Aliidongia dinghuensis: one gene and its partner. The protein of the gene in region 1 interacts with the protein of each later gene in a pairwise test. Links are inferred from orthologs where the notes say so. Each region holds a gene or a part of one and is shown on either strand. Other genes may lie near its edges.

Region 1 (10,301 bases):
GCAGCTACCGCCGCGTGCTCGCGACGCAGGAGCTCGCCTGGTCGGCCGAGGCCTGCCGCATTCTGGGTTATCCACCGGGCATGGCGCCGAATTCGCTCGAGCGGTTCCTGGCGCTGGTCCATCCGGACGATCTCGAGATGGTCGGAGACAAGCTGCGCTCGGCACAGGAAGGCCGCTCGTATGGGCTCGATTTCCGCATCGTCGATGCCCACGGCGACATGCGCCATGTCCATGCCATGGGCACGCCTGAGCTCGACGATGTCGGCGTGCCGATCGCCGTCGACGGCATCATCCAAGACATCACCGAACGCAAGCAGATGGAGCAGGCGCTGCGCGACGCGCGCGACGCGGCGGAGCGCAGCAGCCGGGCGAAGTCCGAGTTCCTGGCCAGCATGAGCCACGAGCTGCGCACGCCCTTGAACGCGATCATGGGCTTTTCCGAGATCATGCGCGAGGAGATCCTGGGACCGGTCACCGTCGCGAAATACCGGGAATATCTGGGCGACATCCACAGCAGCGCGCAGCATCTGCTGCTCATCATCAACGATATCCTGGATATCGCGCGCATTGAGGCCGGCCGGGTCGAGCTCAAGGAAGCCCGCATCGATGTCCGGCGCATGATTGATGATTGCACCCGCATGCTGCGCGGGCGCGCGGGCGACGCGGGCCTCCGGCTGGAGGCCGAGTTCGAGAGCGATGCATCCTGGTGTATCGGCGACGAGCGGCTGCTGCGTCAGGTGCTGATCAATCTCGCCTCGAACGCGATCAAGTTCACGCCGGCCGGCGGGCGCGTCGGCATCCGGGTCGGGCGCACGGCCGGCGGCGAGTTCGCCTTCACGGTCGAGGATACCGGCATCGGCATGACGGCGGCGGAGGCGGCGGTGGCGCTCAGGCCGTTCGGGCGGGTGCAAAGCGCGTTCGTGCGCACGCGCGACGGGGTCGGCCTAGGCCTGCCGCTTGCCAAATCTTTCGTCGAACTGCATGGCGGCGAACTGACGGTCGATTCCGCACCGGGCCGCGGCACGCGCGTCGTCTTCAAACTGCCGCCCTGGCGGACGGCGACGGCGCTCGCCTAAACCAGTACGCGCTTAAACCAATACGCGATCAAGGAAGAGGCTGGCGATCTCGTCGGGCTGCGCCATGATGGCCTGGTCCTCGCCTGGGAAGGCAGTGCGGCGCAGCTTGGTCGCGACCGGCCCGGGGTCGACGAGGCCAACGCGAACGTTCGTCTTGGTGAGCTCGGCCGCCCAGACATGGACCATCATCTCGAGCGCCGCCTTGGACACGGCATAGGCGCTCCAATAGGCGATCGGCTCGCGGCCCGCGGCACAGCCGGTGAAGAGCGCTCGGCCGGCCGGCGCCAGCTTCAGGAGCGGCTCCATCGCGCGGATAAGACGCCAGTTGGCGAGGAGATTGGTCTCGATGACCTGCTGGAAGACCTTCGGGTCCTGATGGCTCATCGGCCCGAGCGAGCCCAGATGGCCGGCATTGCCGACGAGGATGTCGAGCCGGCCGAACCGCTCGTAGAGGGCGGCGCCCATCTGGTCGATCTTGTCGAACTCGCGCAGGTCGAGCGGCACCAGCGTGGCGCTGCCGCCCAATGCCCGGACCTGGTCGTCGACCTCTTCGAGTGCGCCGACCGTGCGCGCGACCAGCACGCAATGAGCGCCCTCGGCGGCGAAGCAGCGGGCAACGGCCGCACCGATGCCGCGCGAAGCGCCGGTCACGAGTGCCACGCGGCCGGCGAGCCGGCCACCCCTCTGCCCACTCTCTTCCCGAATGCCCGCCATGTTCAGGCGATCTCGTTCATGAGCGAAAGATTGGTCGCGAGACTGCCCTGCTCGAAGTCGAGCAGCGGGATCGGATAGTCGCCGGTGAAGCAGGCGTCGCAATAGCGCGGCGCCTTCGGATCGCGCTTCACCTCGCCCAAGGCGCGGTAGAGCCCGTCGATCGACACGAAGGCCAAGCTATCGGCGCCGATGAACTTCGCCATGCCTTCGGTGTCGAAGCGCGAGGCGAGCAGCTTCTCGCGCTCCGGCGTCGCGATGCCGTAGAAGCAGGAATTGTTGGTCGGCGGGCTCGAGATCCGCATATGGACCTCCTTGGCGCCGGCTTGGCGGACCATCTCGACGATCTTGAGCGAGGTCGTGCCACGGACGATCGAATCGTCGACCAGCACGACACGCTTGCCCTCGATGTGGCGGCGGTTGGCGTTATGCTTCAGCTTGACGCCCAGATGGCGGATCTGGTCGGTCGGCTCGATGAAGGTGCGGCCGACGTAATGGTTGCGAATGATGCCGAGCTCGAACGGGATGCCGCTCTCGAGCGAATAGCCAAGCGCCGCGGGCACGCCGGAATCCGGCACCGGGATGACCGTGTCGGCCTCGACCGGGGTCTCGCGCGCCAGCTCCATGCCGATGCGCTTTCTCACCTCATAGACGCCGGTCCCCTCGACGATGCTGTCGGGGCGGGCGAAGTAGATGTACTCGAACACGCAGAAGCGGCTCGGCCGGTTGCCGAACGGATGGTGGCTCTGCACGCCGCTCTCGTTGATGACGACGATCTCGCCCGGCTCGACGTCGCGCACGAAGTCCGCGCCGATGATGTCGAGCGCCACCGTCTCGGACGCCAGCACGTGCGAATCGCCGAGCTTGCCCAGGACGAGCGGGCGCACGCCCAGCGGATCGCGCACGCCGATGAGTCCTTCCTTGGACAGGGCGACGAGCGAATACGCGCCCTCGACCTGGCGCAGCGAATCGACCATCCGTTCCAGCACCGTGCGCCGGAGACTGGTCGCGATCAGGTGGATAATCACCTCGGTGTCGCTGGTCGACTGGAACAGGCTGCCGCGCCGGACCAGCTGGTTGCGGAGCTGGTAGGAATTGGTGAGGTTGCCGTTGTGGCAGATGGCGAGGCCGCCGAACTCGAAATCGCCGAACAGCGGTTGGACGTTGCGGATCGCGACCTCGCCGGTCGTGGCATAGCGGTTGTGGCCGATCGCGGCGTTGCCGGGCAGGCGCTCCATGACCGCGGGCGAGCTGAAGTTCTCGCCGACCTGGCCCAGGCCGCGGTGGGCGTGGAACTGGGCGCCGTCGTAGGTGACGATGCCGGCAGCTTCCTGGCCGCGATGCTGGAGCGCATGCAGCCCGAGAGCGGTGAGGGCAGCGGCCTCGGCATGTCCGAACACGCCGAACACGCCACATTCTTCATGAAAGTGGTCGTCGTCGAACGGCACGGTCGTAAGCGTCATGGTTTTGATCCGGTCTGCAGGGCTTTGTCGACGAGATGGGTAAGATCGGTCTCGTCCTGTTGGGACGGGCCGGCGGGCGGGGCCTTGTTGGCGCCCATCGGCGCGTTGAGCTTGTCCAGGTCCTGCTTCACCTGGTTCGCCTGGTTCACTTTCTGGGCCGCTTCGCTCGCAGCCTGAGTGCCGCGGTCGAGCACGTTGCGCGGGATGAGCGCGTTCAAGCGCTGCGCCCCGGCCTCGAGCAGGGGCTGGGTATGGGCCTGGACCACCCAGTTGGGGCGATCCTCGGGCGCGAGGAACCGGGTCATGACGAGATAGGCGGCGCAGGCGACGAGGACGCCGCGCGCGACGCCGAAGATCATGCCGAGCGCCCGATCGATGGCGCCGAGGCTCGATTGCCGGACTTGGTTCGACAGCACGCCGGTGACGATGGAAAAGATGATGAGGCAGACCACGAAGACGGCGGCCGGAGCCACCACGTCGGCGAGCCACGGCTTCATGAAGCCGCGCGCGATAGTGCGCGCCGGGTCGAACAGATAGAACGTGACGACGAAGGCGCCGACCCAGGCGGCGATCGACAGGAGTTCGCGGGCGAAGCCGCGCACGAAAGCGAACAGGCCCGAGATCGCGACCACGGCGACGACAATGATGTCGAGCACATTCATGACGGTATTCAGGCCCTCATCGCCGGGGTGGTAACGCGCTCGGTGTCGAACATGTCGACGAGCTCCTGCAAATGACCGATCTCGTTCTGGACGATGCCGGCCGATGCCGGTTTCTGTCGTCCCCGTCGCGCCGGTCCGAGCGCGCGTTCGAAGCCAAGCTTGCCCGCCTCTTTCAACCGTGCGTCCGACTGGCTGACCGGCCGGATCTCGCCCGACAGACCGATCTCGCCGAACACGACCATGTCCGTCGGCACGGGCTGCCCCGTCAACGCCGACACCAGCGCCGCGGCCACTGCGAGATCCGCCGCCGGCTCCGAAATTCTAAGGCCTCCGGCGACGTTCAGGTATACGTCGTTCGATCCGATTGCAAGGCCGCAACGTGCGTCCAGAACGGCCATCACCATTGCAAGCCGCGCGGAGTCCCAACCGACGACGGCACGCCTGGGTGTACCGAGCGGCGATGGGGCGACGAGCGCCTGGATCTCGACCAGCACCGGCCGTGTTCCTTCCATGCCGGCGAAGACTGCGGCACCGCTGACGGCCCCATGGCGATCGGCCAGGAACAGGGCGGAGGGGTTCGCGACCTCGCTCAGGCCCGCGTCGGTCATCTCGAATACGCCGATCTCGTCGGTTGCCCCGAACCGGTTCTTGACGCCGCGCAGGATGCGGAACTGGTGGCCGCGCTCGCCCTCGAAATAGAGCACGGCATCGACCATGTGCTCGAGCACGCGCGGGCCGGCGATGGCGCCGTCCTTCGTCACGTGGCCGACCAGGATGAGGGTGAAGCCCACGCGCTTGGCGAGCCGGATCAGCTCTTGGGCTGCCGCGCGCACCTGGCTGACGGTACCGGGCGACGAATCCAGCATGTCGAGATACATGGTCTGGATCGAGTCGATGACGACGATGTCGGCAGCGTGGGCGTGGTCGAGCGAGGCCGCGATGTCTCGGATGCTGGTCGCCGCCGCGAGCTCGACCGGCGCGTCGGTGACGCCGAGGCGGCTCGCGCGGAGCCGCACCTGGTCGACCGCCTCTTCGCCTGAGATATAGACGCATTTGGCGTTGTTGCGCGCGAGCGAGGCCACGACCTGCAGCAGCAGCGTCGACTTGCCGATGCCGGGGTCGCCGCCGACCAGGAGGGCCGAACCCGGCACGAGGCCGCCGCCGCACACCCGGTCGAACTCGGCGATCCCCGTCAGCCGACGCGGCGCCGCCTCGCTCGAGCCCTCGAGCCCGACGAAGGCGATGCGCTTGCCCTTGGCCGCCCCCGATGCGCCCAGCCCCTTGGGCGGGCCCTCGGGTTCGGCCTCCTCGATCAGGGAGTTCCAGCCGCCGCAGGCCTCGCAGCGGCCGCCCCACTTGCTATGGACTGCCCCGCATTCCTGGCAGACGAACCGGCTGCGGGGGCGAGCCATGGCTCAGTGGCTCCTGCCCGGCAGGGGCGCGCGTCTCGCGATCACGACGCGCGGATCTCCATCTTGATTGGCCCTTCGGCGCGGCCGTGGATGAACTGATCGACGTAGGGATTGCCGGACTTGTCGATCTCGGCGGTCTCGCCCTGCCAGATGATCCTGCCGTGGTAGAGCATCGCGATGCGGTCCGAGATCTTGCGGGCGCTCGCCATGTCGTGGGTGATCGAGAGCGCCGTGGCGCCCAGGTCGCGCACGCAGCCGACGATGAGCTCGTTGATCACGTCGCTCATGATCGGGTCGAGCCCGGTCGTCGGCTCGTCGAAGAAGATGATCTCAGGCTTGGCGGCGATGGCGCGGGCGAGGCCGACGCGCTTCTGCATGCCGCCCGAGAGCTCGGCCGGCGTCAGGTCGGCGACGTCGGCGCCGAGCCCGACCTTGGCGAGCGTCTCGATGGCGACGCGCTTGGCTTCCGCCGCTCGCATGCCTTCACCCTGGATCAGGCCGAAGGCGACATTCTGCCAGACGGGCAGGGAGTCGAAGAGGGCCGCCCCCTGGAACAGCATGCCGAACTTCGCCATGAGCCGCGCGCGCTCCGAGCCTGTCAGGCGGGCCGTCGGCTGCCCGTCGACCAGGATCTCGCCCGAATCCGGATGGATCAGCCCCAAGATGCATTTCAGCAGCACGGACTTGCCGGAGCCGGAACCGCCGATCACGACGACGCTCTCGCCCTGGTCAATCTCCAGATTGATGCCCTGCAGCACCTTCTTGCGGCCGAACGCCTTGTAAAGGTTCCGGATGACGATCTTGGCGGTCATGAGAAGAATACCGACGTCAAGAGATAGTCCATGAGCAGGATCACGATCGAGCTCGAGACCACGGCATTGGTCGTGGCGGAACCCACACCCTGGGCGCCGCCGCGCGAATGGTAGCCGTGATAGCAGCCGAGCAGCGTCACGATGAAGCCGAATACCGCGGCCTTGACCAGGCCCGAGACGACGTCCGGCGTCTTCAAGGCCACCCAGGTCTGGTGCAGGTAGCTCGACGGATTGTAGTCGAGCAGGTAGACCGCGACGATATAGCCGCCCAGGATGCCGATGATGTCGGCGATCACGACCAGGAGCGGCATGCAGACGACGCCGGCCAGCACGCGCGGCACCACCAGGTATTTGAACGGATTGGTCGAGAGCGTCGAGAGTGCCGCGATCTGGTCCGTGACGCTCATGGTGCCGAGCTCGGCCGCGATGGCGGCGCCGACGCGCCCCGCGACCATCAGTCCGGCGATGACGGGCCCAAGCTCGCGCGTCACCGACAGCACGACGAGCAGCGCCACGGCCGCGTCGCCGCCCAGTCCGGAGAAGCCGGTATGGCTCTGCAGCGCCAGCACCATGCCGGTGAAGAGCGAGGTCAGGCCCACGACCGGCAGCGAGTTGTAGCCGATCTGGATCATCTGCCTCAGCAGAAGCTTCCAATAGAGCGGCAGGCGGACGATGTGGCTCAAGGCCACGCCCGCAAACAGGATGAGGCGCCCGACACTGGCGAAGAAGGTGAGCGCCGACCGACCGATGGTCGCGAGAATGTCGCCCATCTAGGCGGCAACCGGTCCGTAGAGGCGCATCAGGCGCCGGGAGAGGCGGGTCAGCACCTCGTAGCCGATCGTGCCGCAGTCGCGGGCCAGATCGTCGGCGCCGTATTGCGGCCCCAGCACATCGACAAAGCCGCCGGGGAGCACCCATTGCGGCGGCACGGCGCTGACATCCACTGTGACGAGATCCATCGAAATGCGGCCGATGACGGGAATGGCCACCGGGCCTAGGAAGACGCGCGCAGCATTGCTGCCGGCCCGCAGGACGCCGTCGGCGTAGCCGACGCCCAGCGTCGCGACCCGGCGCGGCCGGTCTGCAGCGTAGGTCGCACCATAGCCAACGGTCCGTCCAGCGTCAATCTCGCGAACTTGCAGGATTTTTGCTTTGATCCCAACGACTTGACGCATCGGGTTCGCCTGTGTCGGCGTCGGATTGAGGCCGAACAGTGCCGCCCCCGGGCGCACCAGCTCGAAATGATAGTCGGGGCCGAGGAAGATGCCGCTCGAGGCTGAGAGGCTGCGCATCGCCTGGGGCAGGCGGGCGGCTGCGGCCGTGAAGCTCGCGTGCTGCAGCGCGTTCAACGGATGGTCGGGCTCGTCGGCGCAGGCGAGGTGGCTGATGATCGCCGTGACCGGCATGCCTTCGATGAGCGTCGGGTCGGCGGCGAGGCGATCGATCTCCTCGGGCGGCAGGCCCAGGCGCGCCATGCCGGTGTCGAGCTGCAGCAGTGCCGGCCGGCCGGGCGCCGCCGTCCGCCAGGCCGCGATCTGGCCAAGATCGTTCAGCACCGGCAGCAGGTTCGCATAGGCGGCAAGCTCGCGCGCCGTGCCGGGGATGGGGCCGGACAGCACGGCGACGCGCGCGTCGGGCGCTGTCTTGGCCAGGCTCTGGGCCAGCGTCACGCCCTCGTCCGGCGTTGCGACGAAGAACCAGCGGCAGCCGGCAGCGGCGAGAGCGGTTGCAACCGGCAGCACGCCCAGCCCGTAGGCGTCGGCCTTGACCGCGGCGCCGGTCAGGCAGCCGGGGCCGACGCGAAAGGCGAGCTGGCGCCAATTGTCGACGATCGCCTGCAGATCGACGGTGATAAGTCCGGTGACCCCGGGCGGCGCGTCGACGGTTGGGGGCACCCAGCCGGCCAGCGCCTGAGAGACATTAGCCTCTGGGCTACTCGTGGATCTCGGGGAGGTGGTCGGCGCCGACATAGTCACCAAATTTGGTCGTAGCACCGTCGAAACTCAAGGTGATGATGCCGATGGGGCCGTGGCGCTGCTTGCCGATGATCACTTCGGCCTTGCCATGGGCGGCGCTAAAGCGCTGCTGCCATTCGGTATAGCGCTCCAAGTGCTTTTCCGCGGATTCCTCGGGTCGGCGCGCGGGTTCCGCTCGGCCGAGGTAATATTCCTCGCGATAGACGAACATGACGACGTCGGCGTCCTGCTCGATCGAGCCCGACTCGCGGAGGTCGGCGAGCTGCGGCCGCTTGTCCTCGCGCTGCTCGACCGCACGGCTGAGCTGCGAGAGCGCAATGACCGGCACGCTCAGCTCCTTGGCGAGCGCCTTCAGGCCGCGGGTGATCTCGGAAATCTCCTGCACGCGGTTCACTTCCGCGCCGCGCCCGGGCGTGCCCTGGAGCAGTTGCAGGTAGTCGACGATGATGAGGTCGAGCCCCTGCTGGCGCTTCAGGCGCCGGGCGCGCGTGCGCACGGCGGCGATCGACAGCGCCGGCGTGTCGTCGATGAACAGCGGGATGCTCTGCAGCTCGAGCGAGGCCTGCACGAACTGGTCGAACTCGTCGCGCGAAACCTCGCCGCGGCGGATCTTGTCGCCCGACACGCCCGAGGCCTCGGACAGGATGCGGGTCGCCAGCTGCTCGGCCGACATTTCGAGCGAGTAGAAGGCGACGACGCCGCCGTCCTCGGCGATCGCCTCGCCGGTAGCGCCGCGGCCCTGGCGATAGGCGCGGGCGACGTTGAACGCGATGTTGGTCGCAAGTGTGGTCTTGCCCATGGACGGGCGGCCCGCAAGGATCATCAGGTCCGACGGATGGAGCCCGCCCAGCTTCTTGTCGAGGTCGCGGAAGCCGGACGAGACGCCCGAGGTCTTGCCGTTGCGCTTGTAGGCAGCCTCGGCGATTTCGGTGGCTGAAAGCAGCGCCTGCTTGAACGGCTGGAAGCCGCCGTCCGCGGCGCCGGCGGTCGCCAGGTCGAACAGCTTCTTTTCCGCGACTTCGATCTGCTTCTTGGCGTCGAGGTCGAGGTCTTGCTCGTAGGCCTCGTTGACCACGTCGCCGCCGATCTCGATCAGCTCGCGGCGCAAGTGCAGATCATAGATCTGCCGGCCGTAGTCCGCGGCGTTGATGATGGTGACGACCGAGGCCGCGAGCTGGGCCAGATAGCGCGCACCGCCGATGTCGACCAAGGCGCCGTCCTGCTCGAAGAACGGTTTCAGCGTGACGGGACTCGCGATCTGGCCGCGCTCGATCAGCTTCTCGACCGCGCCATAGATCCGCTGGTGCACCGGCTCGTAGAAATACTCGGGCCGGAGAAACTCCGAGACCCGGTGATAGGCCGCGTTATTGACGAGCAGCGCGCCCAGAAGCGCCTGCTCGGCTTCGAGGTTCTGCGGTGGCGTACGATAGGCGGGGACGTCCGGCTGCGCCGGGACGACCGGCGCGGGCGAGCGGGCTGGGTCCATGTTGCCCACAACCTACTGCCGACCGGCCGGCTCAGACCACGGCTATTCCATCCACAGGCCTGTGGATAACGGGGATCAGTCGGCGCAGCCCGCCTGGCGCGGCGGCAGGGCCGAGACGAGCGGATGCGCCGCCTTCCACTCGTTCATGTAGTCGCGGGTCATCGGCACCGCGTCGACGCGCTTCGCCAGCTGGATCTGGAACACCATCAAGTCCTGGACGCGGAAGCCCGCCTCCGACGCCGCGAGATAGAACTCCCACATGCGGCAGAACCGCTCGTCGTAGAGCGCCTTCACCTTCTCCCAGTGGGTGAGGAAGCGCTGGCGCCAGTGGCGCAGCGTCTCGGCGTAGTGCAGCCGCAGGATCTCGATGTCCATGAGCTGCAGGCGGGCGCGCTCGATCGCCGGCAGCACCTCGGAGAGCGCCGGGCAGTAGCCGCCGGGGAAGATGTATTTCCGGATCCAGGGGTTGGTCGTGCCGGGCCCGTCCTGGCGGCCGATCGCGTGGATGAGCGCCACGCCGTCATCGGTCAGAAGGTCGTGGATCTTGTCGAAATATTCGCCGTAGTGATTGACCCCGACATGCTCGAACATGCCGACCGAGACGATGCGGTCATAGCGGCCCTGGTCGAGACGATAGTCGCGCATCTCAAAGCGCACGCGGTCTGAGAGCCCGGCCGTGGCGGCCCGGTCGTTCGACATCTTG
Region 2 (16,143 bases), on another replicon or contig:
TGATCATGCCACGGGTGCGGAACGAGCCGGACGAGATCGCGGCCGCCATGTCGGTCGCCGGATACCAATGGTCGGCGAGCGCGTGCACGTCTGCGACCTTGTGCCCGGTCTCGTAGGCGAGCGTCACCTCGGCAGTGCGCGAGAGCACCAGATGGGTCTCGATCGGGAGCGGCTTCAAGAGCTCCAGGAGGCGCACGCCGTAGCGCACGCCGGAGGCGCCGGTTATAGCAATAATGAGTCGCTGGGGCGTTTTTTCCATAAGCGCTTGAACTAGCTCGGATGCACCGCGAAATCCAGAAAAGCCGTAAGACTATTACCTCAACTTGCCCGAATCGAACGCTTGGAGACCGGCATCGATGGGATTACGGTTTTATGGCGCACTCGTGCGACAACGCTTCTAGGAGAGGCATCTATGGCTGTTGAAGATCACATCCGGGCACTCCGTGATAAACACGCCAACCTCAAGCAAGCTATCGCCAAGGAGACGACCCGTTCCCTGCCTGACGAGCTGAAGGTAGCGGAATGGAAGCGCGAGAAACTGCGAATTAAAGACGCGATCGCCGAACTGTCCCGTCAACAGATGATGTGACGATCGAGCGACAAAAGGATGAAGGAAGGCCGGGTTCGACAATAAACCCGGCCTTTTTCATGGGCTCCGTCACATCCTGGTCTTAAAGCCCGTCCGGCCGATCGAGCCGGGCGAGCACGCGGGCCATCAGCCGGTCGATCCGGTCGCGGTCGGCGATGCGGAACTGCCGCCTGTCGCCGTACTCGGCCATCGCCGTCACCCCGGCGAACGCCACATAGAGCCAGAAGGTGGCATCGGCACGGGCGCCGGTGAGCGCCAGCCAAGCCTCGGCGAAGCCCGTCGGCTTGTCCGCGTCCATGAGGTCGAAGAGCGTGCGGGCGATGGCGACACGCGGGTCGCCCCAGCCCATACGGTCGACGTCGACGAGGCCGGAGAGTCGCCCGGTCTCGGTCACGATCCCGTCGCGCGTCGCGGGCTCCGCCATGAACGCCACGGCCGGGATGCGGTCGAGGGCGGGCGCTGCGCGGGCAAAGCGGCGCTCGACCGCGTCGACGATCGCCTCGTCCATCAGGTCGGCGGCCTGGATGGCGCCGCGCGCCTCGGCCAAGTCCTGGGCCAGCACGTCCGACCAGCGGACGTAGGGGGCGGCCTCCGCCTCGGTCGCCCAGCCGTAGCGGCCGGCGCTGCCGAGGCCCGCGACCTTGTGCTGCATCTCGGCGAGCCGGCCGGCGATCAAGCCCAGATGCGGCAGCTTCAGGCGGTCGACATGGTGGAGCAGCGGATCGCCCTCGAGCCGCTCCAGGATCAGCGACGGGAACTCGGAGGTGAAATCGCGCGCCAGGATGCGCGGCATGGGAATGCCCAAGGGCCTGAGCCGCTCCGACCAGAGGGCCGCATCGCGGATGCCGGTGCGGTGCTCGGGCAGGCCCAGGCGCACGACGGCCCGCCGTCCGTCGGTCAATTGCACGTCGAACACGAAATGCCGGGCGCTGCCGTCGAACCGGCGCACGCCGGCCGCCGCTCCGCCGAGCGCCGTCTCGGCGATGGCGGCCGCCAGGAACTCGTCCGGCCCGACCTCGGTCGGCGGCAGCAGGCGCGCGTCAGGCATCGGCGCTCCCGCCTCCTTTGGCGCGGTCGCGCAGCACGAATTTCTGGATCTTGCCGGTCGAGGTCTTGGGCAGCGGGCCGAACACGACCGTCTTCGGGATCTTGAAACGGGCGAGATGCTCGCGGCAGAACTGGATGATCTCGGCCTCGGTGGCGTCGGCGCCTTCCTTCAGTGTCACGAAGGCGCACGGGGTCTCGCCCCATTTCTCGTCCGGCTTGGCGACGACGGCTGCCTCGAGCACGGCCGGGTGGCGATAGAGCACGCTCTCGACCTCGATGGTCGAGATATTCTCGCCGCCTGAGATGATGATGTCCTTGGAACGGTCCTTAAGCTCGATATAGCCGTCCGGGTGCAACACGCCCAGGTCGCCAGTGTGGAACCAGCCGCCCTTGAACGCGGCCTCGCTTGCTTTCGGGTTCTTGAGATACCCCTTCATGACGATGTTGCCGCGCATGAAGACCTCGCCCATGGTCTCGGCATCGGCCGGCACCGGCTCCAGGGTCTCCGGATTGGCGACCATCAGCCCGTCCAGGACCGGGTAGCGCACGCCCTGGCGCGCCTTGAGCCGAGCGCGCTCGGCCGGCGGCAGCGTGTCCCAATCATCGTGCCAGTCGCACACGACGGCGGGGCCATAGACCTCGGTCAGGCCGTAGACATGGGTGATGTGGAAGCCCATGCGCTCCATGCCCTCGATTACGGCGGCGGGCGGCGGTGCTGCGGCTGTCATCATCTCGATGCGCCGGCCTTGCTCCGTGAGCTTGTTCGGCGTGTTCAGCAGCATGGTCATGATGATGGGCGCGCCGCAGAGATGCGTGACGCCATGCCGCTCGATCGCGTCCAGGATGGCGCCGGCCTCGACCCGGCGCAGGCAGACATGGGTCCCGGCCAAGGCCGTGATGGTCCAGGGAAAACACCAGCCGTTGCAGTGGAACATCGGCAGGGTCCAGAGATATGTGGGATGCCCGGCCAGGCCCCAGACCATGATGTTGCCGATGGCGTTCAGGTAGGCGCCGCGATGGTGATAGACGACGCCCTTGGGGTTGCCGGTCGTGCCGCTCGTGTAATTGAGCGAGATCGCGTCCCATTCGTCCGTGACCGGCAGGCCGGGAAAGGCCGGATCGCCCTCGGCCAGAAACGCCTCGTAGTCGAGCTCGCCGATCAACTGGCCGCCCTCGGCCAGCGGGTCGTCGATGTCCACCACGAGCGGCTTCGGCCCGGTCATCTGGGCGAGTGCCGCCGAGATGACGCCCGAGAACTCCCGGTCGGTGATGAGCAGCTTCGCCTCGCCATGGGTCAGCATGAAGGCGATGGTCGGCGCGTCGAGCCGGATGTTGAGCGCATTCAGCACCGCGCCGGCCATCGGCACGCCGTGATGCGCCTCGACCACTTCCGGGATGTTGGGCGCCATGATCGCAACCGTGTCGCCGCGGCCGATGCCGCGCATGTTGAGTGCCGAGGCGAGCCGCCGGCAGCGCTCGGCGGTCTCGCGCCAGGTCTGGCGCCGGACGCCGTGCACGATCGCCAGCCGGTCGGGATGCACCGCGGCGGCGCGCTCCAGGAATCCGAGCGGCGTCAGCGCGGTAAAATTCGCCGGATTTTGATCCAGATCACGGGCATAGGGCGAAGCGACGGGCTGCATGTCGGGAAGGTCCGTTCGAGCAGAATCAAGGCCATGCGGGCATGATCCGCCGAACCGGTCATGGGCCGCAAGGGGCGTGACGGGTTGGCCGGCAGGGGCTACCGTTCGATGCAACGACAAGAACCGCCGCGCCGCAAAAAGCGCTGGGGAAGCCAGGAGGGATCACCGATGACTGACGACGCGGCCGCCCGCTTCGACGCCCTTTGCGCCCGCGCGCTCGGCGATCCCGAAGGCTTCTGGGGCGAGGCCGCCCGCGACCTTGTCTGGACCCGGCCGTGGGACCGGGTGCTCGACGCGCGCCGGCCGCCGTTCTATCGCTGGTTCTCGGGCGGGCGGATCAACATCTGCTACAACGCGCTCGACCGGCACGTCGCGGCCGGGCGCGGCGGGCAGACGGCGCTCGTCTACGACAGCCCGGTCACCGGCCGGATTGAGCGCTACACCTATCGTGACCTGACCGAGCGCGTCGCCCGGCTCGCCGGCGCCATCCGGCACCTGGGCGTGGGACCGGGCGACCGGGTCGTGATCTACATGCCGATGGTGCCCGAGGCGGCGATGGCCATGCTCGCTTGCGCGCGGCTCGGCGCCGTCCATTCCGTCGTGTTCGGTGGCTTCGCCGCGAACGAGCTGGCGACCCGCATCGACGACGCGAAGCCGAAGCTGATCCTGTCGGCCTCCTGCGGCATCGAGGGGGCGAAGCGCATTCCCTACAAGCCGCTCCTGGATGCCGCGATCGAGCGCGCGGCGGCGAAGCCGGCGCACTGCCTGGTCTTCCAGCGGCCGGAGCTCGGCTGCGATCTCGTGCCGGGCCGCGATCTCGATTGGGCTGAAGCGGTTGCGGCGGCCGAGCCCGTGCCCTGCGCCGACACGGCGGCGACCGACCCGCTCTATATCCTCTATACCTCAGGCACGACCGGCGTTCCGAAGGGCGTCGTGCGCGACCACGGCGGCTATGCGGTGGCGCTCCATTGGAGCATGGGCAACATCTTCGGGCTCGCACCCGGCGAGACCATGTTCACCGCGTCCGACGTCGGCTGGGTCGTCGGCCACAGCTATATCGTCTATGGGCCGCTCATCCGCGGCTGCATCTCCGTGCTTTACGAGGGCAAGCCGATCGGCACGCCCGACGCAGGCGCCTTCTGGCGCGTGGTGCGCGAGCACGGCGTCCATGTGCTGTTCACCGCGCCGACCGCGTTCCGTGCGATCCGGCGCGAGGACCCGGACGGCGCCTTCATCAGAAAGGCGCCGCTCGGCGCCTTTCGCGCCCTGTTCCTGGCCGGCGAGCGCTGCGATCCGCCGACGCTCGCCTGGGCCGAGACGCAGCTCGGCCTGCCGGTGATCGATCATTGGTGGCAGACCGAGACCGGCTGGCCGATCGCGGCCAACTGCCTCGGCATCGCGCGGCTGCCGGTCAAGCCCGGCTCGCCGACCAAGGCCGTGCCCGGCTGGGACGTGCGCGTGCTCGACGAGGCGGGCCAGCCCGCGAAGCCCGGCGAGATCGGCAACCTCGCGGTCCGGCTGCCGCTGCCGCCGGGCGCGCTGCCGACGCTCTGGCAGGCGGACGACCGCTATGTCGCGTCGTACCTCACGGCCTTTCCCGGCTATTACCAGACCGGCGACGCGGGCTTCATCGACGAGGACGGCTATATCTTCGTCATGACGCGGACCGACGACATCATCAATGTCGCGGCCCATCGGCTGTCGACCGGGGCGATGGAGGAGGTCGTGGCGGCGCATCCGGACGTCGCCGAATGCGCCGTGATCGGCGTTGCGGACGAGCTCAAGGGCCAGGTGCCGGTGGGCTTCGTCGTGTTGAAGGCCGGCGTTGCGCGACCCGACGATGCGATCGAGCGCGAGGTGGGCCAGCTCGTCCGCGACCGGATCGGCCCGATCGCCGGCTTCAAGCGGACGCTGGTCGTGAACCGCCTGCCCAAGACCCGCTCGGGCAAGATCCTGCGCCAGGCGATGCGCGGGCTCGCCGACCGCAAGCCGGTCACGGTCCCGCCCACCATCGACGACCCGGCGGCACTCGACGAGATCGCCGATGCGCTGAAAGAGGCGGGGTTTTAGGGGAAAACTCCTCGCCCGCTCGCGGGAGAGGGAAGGGGCCCAGCCGTGAGGCTGGGAAGGGGGAGGGTCGTGCGGTTCGTCGACCCTCACCCGGCTCGCTCACGCTCGCTACCCTCTCCCGCAAGCGGGCGAGGGTTCGTTTTTGCTTAGATCTCGTCGATCTCGGTCAGGAGCGGCTCGGCGCGGACCGCGTGCGGGTTCTGCTTGCGTGCGATGACGAGCTGGGCCTCGAAGTCCGCCTGGCTGCAGAGGCCGATCGCGACCGGGTTGCGCGGCTTGATGTTGGGCGAGTTCCAGTGCGAGCGGTCGCGGATCGCGGCGATGGTCGGCTTGGTCGTGCCGATAAGGCGGGAGATCTGCGCGTCCGACAGTTCCGGATGGTTCTTCAGGATCCAGGCGATGGCGTCGGGCTTGTCCTGGCGCTTCGAGATCGGCGTGTATTTCGGGCCCTTGTGCTTCGTTGCCGGCACGGGATGGGCGCCGGACGCGAGCCTGAGGCGCAGCGCCGGGTCGGCCTCGCAGCGGGCGATCTCGGCCTTGGTGATCTGGCCGTTCGCGACAGGGTCCAGGCCCTGCATCATGGTCGCGACTTCACCGTCGGCGATCGCCTGGACCTCGAGCGCATGCAGGCCGCAGAACGCCGCGATCTGGTCGAACGACAGCGAGGTATGCTCGACGAGCCACACGGCGGTGGCCTTGGGCATCAGGGGCAGCGGCATGCTTCTATTTCTCCTCGCGACGTGCGAACCGGCCGGCGGTCGCTCGCGGGAGCGGGGTGCCGGTTACGACATGCATAAAAATGACGATATGCCGCTTATATAGTCGACCGGGCCCGGCGATGGAAGCGCCGGGACAGGCCCGATCCCGCTAGCCCGCCCAGCGTCGTGATTTTTTCTCATGCCTTCTCACACGGTCAGCACGATCTTGCCGATGTGCGCGCCGCTCTCCATCAGGCGGTGCGCCTCGTCGGCGTGGGCGAGCGGGAAGGTCTTGTAGAGGACCGGCTTGATCGCCCCGGAGGCGATGAGCGGCCAGACACGGGCGTGCAGCGCCTCCGCGATGGCGCCCTTTTCCGCCGGCGAGCGCGGGCGGAGCGTCGAGCCGGTCAGGGTCAGGCGCTTGCGCATCACCAGGTTGATGTCGATCTCGACCTTGGCGCCCCGGAGGAACGCGATATTGACGATGACGCCGTCGACCGCCGCGGCCTGGAGATTGCGGGCGACATAGTCGCCCGCAACCATGTCGAGGATGATGTCGACGCCGTGACCGTGCGTCAGTTCCTTCGTGATCTGGACGAAATCCTCGAGCTGGTAGTTGATGCCGCGCTCGGCGCCGAGCCTCTCGCAGGCATGGGCCTTGTCGTAGCTGCCGGCGGTGGCGAAGGCCCGCCCGCCGAGCGCTTTCACCAGCTGGATCGCGGTCGTGCCGATGCCGCTCGTGCCGCCGTGGATGAGCACGGTCTTGCCGGGCGTGAAATGGGCCCGGTCGACGAGATTGCTCCACACCGTGAAGAAGGTCTCGGGCAGGCCGGCCGCCTCCTCGAACGAAAGGCCGGCCGGGACGGGCAGGCATTGCACCGCCGGCACGGCGCAATATTCGGCATAGCCGCCGCCCGCGAGCAGCGCGCAGACCTGGTCGCCTACATTGAGGTGATGGGCGCCGAAGCCCAGGGCCACGACCGTGCCGGCGACCTCGAGCCCTGGGATGTCTGTCGCGCCCGGCGGCGGCGCGTAGTGACCTTGGCGCTGCAGCACATCGGGCCGGTTGACGCCGGCGGCCGCGACCTTGATCAGCACCTCGCCCGCCGCGGGCGCCGGCACCGGCCGCGCGGAGGGGCGGAGCACATCGGCCTCGCCCGGCGTGGCAATCTCGATCGCGGTCATCGTCTGAGGCAGAGCGGTCATGGCAGGGGCTTTCGTCACGGGAGCGGGAGATGCGGGCGACGCCAGGGCGTTCGCGGGCATGGATGGCGTCCATGATGCCGTCCCGGCTGTCGTGGGTCCAGCGGCCGCCGCCATCGCCGCCCAGCCATCGCCGCCCGGCCATCGCCACCCTGCCGTCATCGCCCTGCCGTCACCGAATGGTCATGGACGAGCCGCATGCATCCGGCTCATGCCGTCGGTGCTGGTCAGGGTCGCGCCTGCTTCTGAGTGCTTGTCTTCCGCCGGTTTCGGCGTTAGAAACCGCGCCCTCCGTGACGGGTCTTCGGACGCGTGCGGCCGTCTGTTGCTTGACGCGCCGTGGGCCGACCGCTATAACCCGCCACCCCGTTGACAGTTTCGTTTCACCGAGAGCGCGTTTCCCCATGGCCAATCACAAGTCCGCTGAGAAGCGTTTCCGCCAGACCCTCCGGCGGACCGAGGTCAATCGTGCCCGCATCGGCCGCATCCGTACCTTCGTCAAGAAGGTCGAGTTGGCGATTGCGTCCGGCAACAAGGACGACGCCAAGGCGGCTTTCCTCGCGGCCCAGCCGGAGCTGCAGCGCGGTGCGCAGAAGGGCGTGCTGCACAAGAACACGGTCGCGCGCAAGCTGTCGCGCTTGAACGCCCGGATCGCCGCACTCTAACTCGACCTCTCGCGTCGGGCCGGCCCCCTTGCAGCGGGCCGGTCATCCAACGGGGCTTGCCACTCGATTGCCTTGCGATCGAAGTAAAGACGGCTGACTGTCTTTACTTCGATCGTATAGCGAAAATATTCGCGCGTTCCGCATACGATCCCGTTGCCAGCAGCGTCACCCATCGGTAATCTTCTCAAGCCTTGTCGCCGCAGGGCGCGTGGGCGGAGTTTTCGATGTTCCGCGCGTGGTGAGGGCGGATGGGAAGGTTTTGCGGTATTGCCTCGGTGCGATACTGTAAATCTATCGAGAATTACTTGTAAAATTGCAGTGATCGTGGGTGGTCGGTCCGAAACGGCCGGCAACTTGGGGTAATGGGGGACACATTTCTTCTGGAGATGCGGTAGCGATGCAGGCTTGCCTGCTGATCGGGCCGTATCGCCGTTGTAACGTATCTTTGGAGCCGGTTTGCCGGTGCGCCGTTTTACGGCGCCGGGCGGGTCGTCTCCAGATGCGAAACCGCCGCATGGGTACAACCCACTGTTACGGTTTCGTGTCAGTAAAGTGTCGGTTTGGTGATCAAAATCCAGCGCTCCGTTTGCGGTTCGCTGGTCGGACCCCCGAGGGTTGGATTTTGACCACCAGCGACGTGATGGTGACGAGCAACTTCTCGCCGCCGGCCCGCGCGGCCTGTCGGAGCCTTGGACCCCGATGGACCAGTGCGCCCGTGCTCGGGAGAAGCTGGGGCCACCGGAGCGTCACCGGGTTTCAATCTGCGAGATGGGCTGGGCGGTGCGGGTGTTGGCTCGAAGCGCGATGATGATTGTGACTGGACACCATGCGGCCCGGGGCCTCGTGCCGGGCGGGATGTGCCGCAGGTGACCGTCGAGATTTCCGAGATCGACGGTCCGCTCGCGGCCCAGTGGCAGCGCGTGCGCGGCCGGCTGCGCGACGAGTTCGGCGAGGCGGCCTACCGCAGCTGGCTGTCGTCGCTGAGCCTCGCCGACATGGTGGGCGACGCCATCCGGATCGAGGTGCCGACCCGCTTCCTGCGCGACTGGGTCGTGGCCCACTACGCCGACCGCATCCAGGCGCTCTGGTCCGGCGAGAACAAGAATGTGAACGTGGTCGAGATCGTCGTCGGCGACCGGCGCGTCGCCGCGGCAGCGCTCGTCGCCGAGCCGGCCCTCGTCGCGTCGGCAGAGCCCGAGCCGCGTCTGAGCGAGCCCGCGGAGGAAGCCGGCCGTGCCGGTGCCGCCGCGACCGTGACCCCGGTCGGCGACGCGGCGGACGATCGCGAGATCTCGGCGCCGCTCGACCCCCGCTTCACTTTCGAGAATTTCGTCGTCGGCAAGCCGAACGAGCTTGCGCATGCGGCGGCCCGCCGGGTCGCAGAATCGGCCGTGTCGGGCAACCGGGCCGCACCGTTCAACCCGCTCTTCCTTTATGGCGGCGTCGGTCTCGGCAAGACCCATCTGATGCATGCGATCGCCTGGCACATCAGGCGGCATGATTCCAGCCGGAGGGTGATCTACCTCTCGGCCGAGAAGTTCATGTATCAGTTCATCAAGGCGCTGCGGTTCAAGGACACGATGGCGTTCAAGGAGCAGTTCCGCTCCGTGGACGTGCTGATGATCGACGACGTGCAGTTCATCAGCGGCAAGGACTCGACGCAGGAGGAGTTCTTCCACACCTTCAACGCGCTGGTCGACCAGAACCGCCAGGTGATCATCTCGGCCGACAAGTCGCCGTCCGATCTCGAAGGCATGGAAGAGCGGATGAAGTCGCGGCTCGGCTGGGGCCTGGTCGCCGACATCCATCCGACGACCTACGAGCTCCGCCTCGGCATCCTGCAGGCGAAGGCGGAGCAGAAGCAGGCCCAGGTGCCGGCCAAGGTGCTCGAGTTCCTGGCGCACAAGATCACGTCGAACGTGCGCGAGCTCGAAGGGGCGCTGACCCGCATCACCGCCCACGCCCAGCTGGTCGGCCGCTCGATCACGCTCGAAAGCGCCCAGGACGTGCTGCACGACCTGCTGCGCGCGAACGACCGCCGGATCACGATCGAGGAGATCCAGAAGCGGGTCGCCGAGCATTTCAACATTCGCTTGGCCGACATGCATTCGGCCCGTCGCGCCCGCGCCGTGGCACGCCCGCGCCAGGTCGCGATGTATCTCTGCAAGCAGCTGACGCCGCGCTCGCTGCCCGAGATCGGCCGCAAGTTCGGCGGCCGCGACCACACGACCGTCATGCATGCCGTGCGTAAGATCGAGGAGCTCCTGGCCGAGGACCGCGCGCTCGGCGAGGACATCGACCTTTTGCGGCGCATGCTGGAGAGCTGAGGGTCTCCTGCCCGCTCTCTTCCCGTCATGGCCGGGCGTGACCCGGCCATCCACGCGGTTGGGCCTGAGACCCTGTTTCAGGCGATGTGCGCGCGGCGCGGCGTGGATCCCCGGGACAAGCCCGGGGAGATGACGATTTTTTACCGCAGGAGGCGCGGGCGGCTAAGCCCGCGCCAGCCCCAGCATCAGGTCCATGTTCTGGACCGCGGCGCCGGAGGCGCCCTTGCCGAGGTTGTCGAGGCGTGCCACCAGCGTCGCCTGGCCGTGGCCCGGATGGGCGAACACGAACAACTCCAGCATGTCCGTGCCGTTCAGCACCTCGATATCGAGATGGCCGAGGCTGCCCTTGCTCGTCTCGACGTACGGCAGCACGCGCACCAGGCGCTGGCCGCGATAGTAGTCGTCGAGGATCCGGTGCAGGTCGGGGCCCGCCACCGGCTTCGCCAGTGCGCGGAGATGGAGCGGTATGGCCACCAGCATGCCCTGGCGCCACGCGCCGACTGACGGCAGGAAGATCGGCCGGTGGGCGAGGCGGCTGTGCACCTGCAGCTCCGGCACGTGCTTGTGCTCGAGATTGAGGCCGTAATAGCGGAGCGCGCTCGCGTCCTCGCCCGGCGGATTGCTCTCGTAGGATTCGATCAGTTTCTTGCCGCCGCCGGAATAGCCCGAGGTGGCATGGACCGAGACCGGATAATCGTCGCCCAGCACTTGGGCCTCGACGAGCGGGCGCAGCAGCGCGATGCCCCCGGTCGGATAGCAGCCGGGATTGGAAACGCGCTTCGCAGCCGCGATGCGCTCGGCATGGCCGGGTGCCAGCTCGGCGAAACCATAGACCCAGTCCGGATGGGTGCGGAACGCGGTGGACGCATCGAGCAGGCGGGTCGGGCCGCCCTCGGCCATGGCAGCCGCCTCGCGCGAGGCGTCGTCGGGCAGACACAGGATCGCGAGGTCGACCTCGTTCAGCACCCGGCGGCGTGCGGCCGGATCCTTGCGCGAGTCTGCCGGCAGGCTGACGATCTCGATATCGGTGCGGCCGGCCAGGCGTCGATGGATCTCGAGTCCCGTCGTGCCCGCTTCGCCATCGATGAATACCGTCGGTCGTGTGGTCATGGCGCTGATCCCGCGAATTTCCCGGTGGAGGATCGTCCCGAGTCGGACGTTAAGCCGCACTCGATGACAGGCATATTATCAACCTTCACCCCCGGGACCACATCGCGGACCGCAACCATGCTGTGTCCCAAGCGCTCATCACCGGCCGCGATCACGGCAAACCCGGGGCCGCCCGCATGCAATCCGCATGCGCCGGCCGCAAAAACTATGTTATACGAACCGTCCGTGGGGAACGGCCGCAAGGGCCGATACCGACGGGTCGGTCCGCTTTCTGGTCCGTCTGTAGTAACCTCGGCTAATGGGCGCCCCTTGGTACGATTCCAGACACCATGAAGATCACGATTGAACGCGCGGCGCTGCTGCGCGCCCTCGGCCACGTCCAGAGCGTCGTCGAGCGCCGGAATACCATTCCCATCCTGTCGAACGTGCTGCTGCGCGCGGAAAGCGGGCGCCTCAGTCTCTCGGCGACCGACATGGACCTCGAGGTGGTCGAGGTCGTGCCGGCCCAGGTCGCGCGCGAGGGCAAGACTACGGCCCCGGCGCACACGCTCTACGACATCGTGCGCAAGCTCAAGGACGGTGCCCAGGTCGAGCTCGACGCGAGCGGCGACCGCGGCGCCTTGACGCTCCGCTCCGGGCGCTCGACCTTCACGCTCGCCTGCCTGCCGGCGGAAGACTACCCGGTCATGTCCGGTGGCCCGCTCGCGCATGAGTTCCTGCTCGCGGCGAACGATCTTAAGGGCCTGATCGACCGGACGCGTTTCGCGATCTCGACCGAGGAAACGCGCTACTACCTGAACGGCATCTACCTGCACGCGGCGCAGAGTGCCGAGGTCGACGTGCTGCGCGCGGTCGCGACCGACGGCCATCGCCTGGCGCGCGTCGACGTGCCGTTGCCCGAGGGGGCGAAGGGCATGCCGGGCGTGATCGTGCCGCGCAAGACGGTGCAGGAGTTGCGCAAGCTCCTGGACGAGACCGACCAGGCGGTGCGCATCGAACTCTCCGAGACCAAGATCCGCTTCGATTTCGGCGACGGTGTTTTGACCTCGAAGCTGATCGACGGCACGTTCCCGGACTATGACCGGGTCATCCCGGCCGGCAACGACAAGATCCTCGACGTCGCGACCAAGCTGTTCGCCGAGGCGGTCGACCGCGTCTCGACCATCTCGACCGAGAAGAGCCGGGCGGTGAAGCTGGCGCTCGACCAGGGCAGCCTCGTGCTGTCGGCGACCAGCCCCGAGAACGGCACGGCGTCGGAAGAGATCGAGGTCGGCTATCAGCACTCGCCGATCGAGATCGGTTTCAACTCGCGCTATCTTCTGGACATCGCCCAGCAGATCGAGGGCGAGGATGCGCAGTTCGTGATGGCGGACGCGGCGTCGCCCACCATCCTGCGCGATGCGCGCGACCATTCGGCGCTCTACGTGCTGATGCCGATGCGCGTCTGAGCGCCCATGGCGTAGATCTGCAAAGAGGCCCCGGCAACGGGGCCTCTTTCGTTTCAGGGTCTTGACGGGCGCCGGGCGCGGGCCCACGTGACGAGCGTCAAGAATTGATCCGGGCCCCTCTGGCGAGGACGCCGACTTCGGTTGTCGGCCAACCTCGCGATGTCGGATCACCCCCGAGTCTCCGGCGCTTTGGGCGCGCGAGACCGGTCGATGTCGTGGGCCCGAGGATCCAAACCCAGCACTCCTCTCTCTCGAATCGACTGGTCCGGGGCGTTCGCGATGCGCCGGAGCAAGGGGCGTCCCCAACGAGAGGAGTTCCCCCTTGATGTCGACGCATCGTGACCGCAGCCCGTCGGACCTGAGCCGGGCGCATCAGGATTATCGCGAGGAAGAGCTGCTGGACGCGCTTGTCACCGCTGCGGCGCTGGTTGCCCGCGCTGACGGCTGGGTCGAGCCGGCCGAGCGTCGCCAATTCCTCGATTTCCTGAAGCAGCACGGGCTGCTCGCTGCCTTCGCCGAGGCCGAGGTCATGGACATCTTCGAGGGCCGGCTGCGCCAGCTCGGCGAGCCGATGGGCGTCGCGGCCGCGGTCGCCAGCCTCGAAGCCTTGGCCGGCCGGGCGCCGGCGCGGCTCGTGCGCGAGCTCGCTGAGCTGATCGCGGTGTCGGACGATCACCTGCACCACCGGGAGCTGCAGATCCTGCGGCTCATCCGCGTGGCGCTCGGCCCGCGGGCGGCGCATGTGGCGGGACTCGACGCGTGACGCCTTCGCCCGACCCAGCAGTCGACCGGCGGATTGATCTGATGATCGACCGTCTGCCGGATCGCCTCAGCCGTCCGTTGCATTGGCTGCGCCGGCCCGGCTCGCGCTGGGCCCGGCTGCCGGCCGGCGTGGCGCTGGTCGTCGGCGGCCTGCTCAGCATTCTGCCGGTGCTCGGGCTGTGGATGCTGCCGCTCGGCCTCTTGCTGCTGGCCGAGGACCTGCCGCCACTGCGCCGGCCGCATTGGATCGGCGGGCTGCACGCCGAGCTGGATCACCGAAAGCAACCTTAAGGATAACGTTCGTGACCGACCCGCAGCTTTGGGCGAGCCTCCTCAGCCTGACGGCGATGGAGATCGTCCTTGGCATCGACAATCTGCTGTTCGTGGCGATCCTCGCCGGCCGGCTGCCGCCGGCCGAACGGGCATCGGCGCGCCTCATCGGCCTCGGCCTGGCGCTCATCGCCCGGCTGGCGCTGCTCGCGTCCATCGCCTGGCTCATGGGGCTGACGGCGACGCTGTTTAGCGTGGGCGACCATCCGGTGTCCTGGCACGACCTGGTGCTCGTCGCCGGCGGCCTGTTCCTCATCTACAAGGGCACGACCGAGATCCATCATCGGCTGGAGGGCGAGGGGAGCGAGGCGTCGCGGACCCATGCCCGAGCGAGCTTCGTCGGCATCCTCCTGCAGATCGTTCTGCTCGACGTCGTCTTTTCGATCGACAGCGTCGTGACCGCGGTCGGCATGGCCGGCGAGCTCTGGATCATGGCCACGGCCATGGTGCTCGCCATGCTCGTCATGCTGGGCGCGTCGGGGCCGGTATCGGGCTTCATCAATCGCCATCCGACCGTGAGGATGCTGGGGCTGAGCTTCCTTCTGCTGATCGGCACGACGCTCGTCGCCGATGGTGCGGGCTTCCATGTGCCCAAGGGGTATATCTATGTGGCCATGGGCTTCTCGATCGCCGTCGAGAGCCTGAACCAGCTCGCCGCGCGCCAGCGGGGCTCAGCGGGGCCCTCGCGTGCACGCGCGCGCGATTAAGCTTCTGATCCGGGGGCGGGCAGTGTAATCTCGCGTGATTCGAGTCCGTGCCGATGACCGGGCGGAGCAAGACGGATTCCTGCGGGGTTCCCCCAAGCCTTGATCAGAGTTTGCATTGATCCGAGACTGCCCGCCTGTATCCGTGCACCCGCCGTCGTCCAGTGACCCCGCCCCTCGATTGGACAATGCCTTGATGCCCGACGGTATCGCCGGATTGCCCTCGACTCCGGTCGAGGCCGCTCCCGCCGCGTGTCCTGCGAACGGCGCGCCGGTGGCTGTGCTCAGGCTCGACCTCACCGATTTCCGCTCATACGCGTCGGCCCGGCTCGAGGTCGATGCGCGGGCGGTCGTGCTGACCGGCCCGAACGGCGCCGGCAAGACCAATCTGCTCGAAGCAGTCTCGTTCCTGGCGCCGGGGCGCGGGCTGCGCCGGGCGCGTCTGGCCGAGATCGACCGGCGGCCGGAACTCACCGGGGGCGAACCGGACGGCGAGGATCCAGGTGGCGCGCATCCCTGGGCGGTCGCGGCCCGGCTCGCGACGCCGGACGGGCTGGTCGCGATTGGTACCGGGCGCGACGGCTCGAGCGAGTCGGGCGACCGGCGCCTCGTCCGGGTCGACGGCCAGGCGCTCAAGGGGCAGGCCGGGCTCGCGGGTTATCTCAATCTCGTCTGGCTGACGCCGCAGATGGACCGGCTGTTCCAGGAAGGGGCGTCGCCGCGCCGCCGCTTCCTCGACCGGCTGGTGTTCGGCTATCACCCGGACCATGCCGAGCGCCTCGCCGCCTATGAGCGGGCGCTGCGCGAACGGGCGAAGCTGTTGCGCGCCGGCGGGGCCGATCCGCAATGGCTCGCCGTGCTGGAGGAGACGCTGGCACGCGAGGGCGTCGCCATCGCGGCCGCCCGCCGCGAGATCACGGAACGGCTCGATGCCGCCGCGGCCCGGCCTGCCACGATGCGCCCGGCGACCGTCGGTCAGCCGGGCGCCTTCCCGGCGCCGCGGCTCGGGCTCGACGGCGGCATCGAGGGCTGGCTCGACGAGATGCCGGCGCTCGCTGTCGAGGATCGGCTCAAGGCGGAGCTCGCGGCCCACCGCCGGCTCGATGCCGAGATCGGCGGGGCTGCGGTCGGCCCGCACCGCACCGACCTCAAGGTGCGCCACGCGGCCAAGGGCGCCATCGCGGCCGAATGCTCGACCGGCGAGCAGAAGGCGCTGCTGATCGCGATCGTGCTGGCCCATGCGCGGTTGCAGACCGGGGCCAAGGGCACGGCGCCGGTCCTGCTGCTCGACGAGGTTGCGGCCCATCTCGACCGGACGCGCCGGCGGGCCTTGTTCGATGAGATCGAGGCGCTGGGCAGCCAGGCGTGGCTGACCGGCACCGACCGCGAGCTGTTCGCCGAGCTCGGCGGCCGCGCCGACTTCCTGACCGTCGCCGACGGCATGATCCAGCATGATGCGCCTCATGCCTGATCGCTGAGTTTGTCGATCGCCGGCTTCCGCAGGCATCTTTGCCCCGGCCTCGCCCGAATTTCGTTCCAGCCTATCCCTT

What was found.
Region 2: the proteins of IEY58_RS16930 (region 1) and dnaA interact in binary tests that used the Escherichia coli proteins (3 or more experiments, as listed by UniProt). The link is inferred for Aliidongia dinghuensis from one-to-one orthologs.

The regions. Positions count from the first base shown.
Region 1 is NZ_BMJQ01000008.1:258,507-268,807, forward strand. The notes cover bases 7,334-10,301. They hold IEY58_RS16930 (replicative DNA helicase), read right to left. Parts: upstream 9,599-10,301; coding sequence 8,069-9,598; downstream 7,334-8,068. Other genes in these bases: alr (alanine racemase), read right to left, coding at 7,334-8,031; IEY58_RS16935 (SAM-dependent methyltransferase), read right to left, coding at 9,674-10,301. Also shown: IEY58_RS16890 (sensor histidine kinase), read left to right, coding at 1-1,076; IEY58_RS16895 (SDR family NAD(P)-dependent oxidoreductase), read right to left, coding at 1,089-1,790; purF (amidophosphoribosyltransferase), read right to left, coding at 1,793-3,250; IEY58_RS16905 (CvpA family protein), read right to left, coding at 3,247-3,912; DNA repair protein RadA, read right to left, coding at 3,921-5,324; IEY58_RS16915 (ABC transporter ATP-binding protein), read right to left, coding at 5,366-6,136; IEY58_RS16920 (MlaE family ABC transporter permease), read right to left, coding at 6,133-6,906; more of alr, read right to left, coding at 6,907-7,333. UniProt on the Escherichia coli protein: The main replicative DNA helicase, it participates in initiation and elongation during chromosome replication. Travels ahead of the DNA replisome, separating dsDNA into templates for DNA synthesis.
Region 2 is NZ_BMJQ01000015.1:91,839-107,981, reverse strand. The notes cover bases 8,196-11,008. They hold dnaA (chromosomal replication initiator protein DnaA), read left to right. Parts: upstream 8,196-8,778; coding sequence 8,779-10,239; downstream 10,240-11,008. Other genes in these bases: argC (N-acetyl-gamma-glutamyl-phosphate reductase), read right to left, coding at 10,402-11,008. In the rest of the region: IEY58_RS25275 (UbiX family flavin prenyltransferase), read right to left, coding at 1-259; IEY58_RS25270 (YdcH family protein), read left to right, coding at 413-589; IEY58_RS25265 (phosphotransferase family protein), read right to left, coding at 672-1,637; IEY58_RS25260 (acyl-CoA synthetase), read right to left, coding at 1,630-3,276; IEY58_RS25255 (propionyl-CoA synthetase), read left to right, coding at 3,445-5,346; IEY58_RS25250 (DUF1013 domain-containing protein), read right to left, coding at 5,493-6,065; IEY58_RS25245 (NAD(P)H-quinone oxidoreductase), read right to left, coding at 6,252-7,250; rpsT (30S ribosomal protein S20), read left to right, coding at 7,652-7,912; more of argC, read right to left, coding at 11,009-11,349; dnaN (DNA polymerase III subunit beta), read left to right, coding at 11,679-12,797; IEY58_RS25220 (TerB family tellurite resistance protein), read left to right, coding at 13,123-13,560; IEY58_RS25215 (hypothetical protein), read left to right, coding at 13,602-13,850; IEY58_RS25210 (TerC family protein), read left to right, coding at 13,862-14,596; DNA replication/repair protein RecF, read left to right, coding at 14,790-16,064. UniProt on the Escherichia coli protein: Plays an essential in the initiation and regulation of chromosomal replication. Binds in an ATP-dependent fashion to the origin of replication (oriC) to initiate formation of the DNA replication initiation complex once per cell cycle.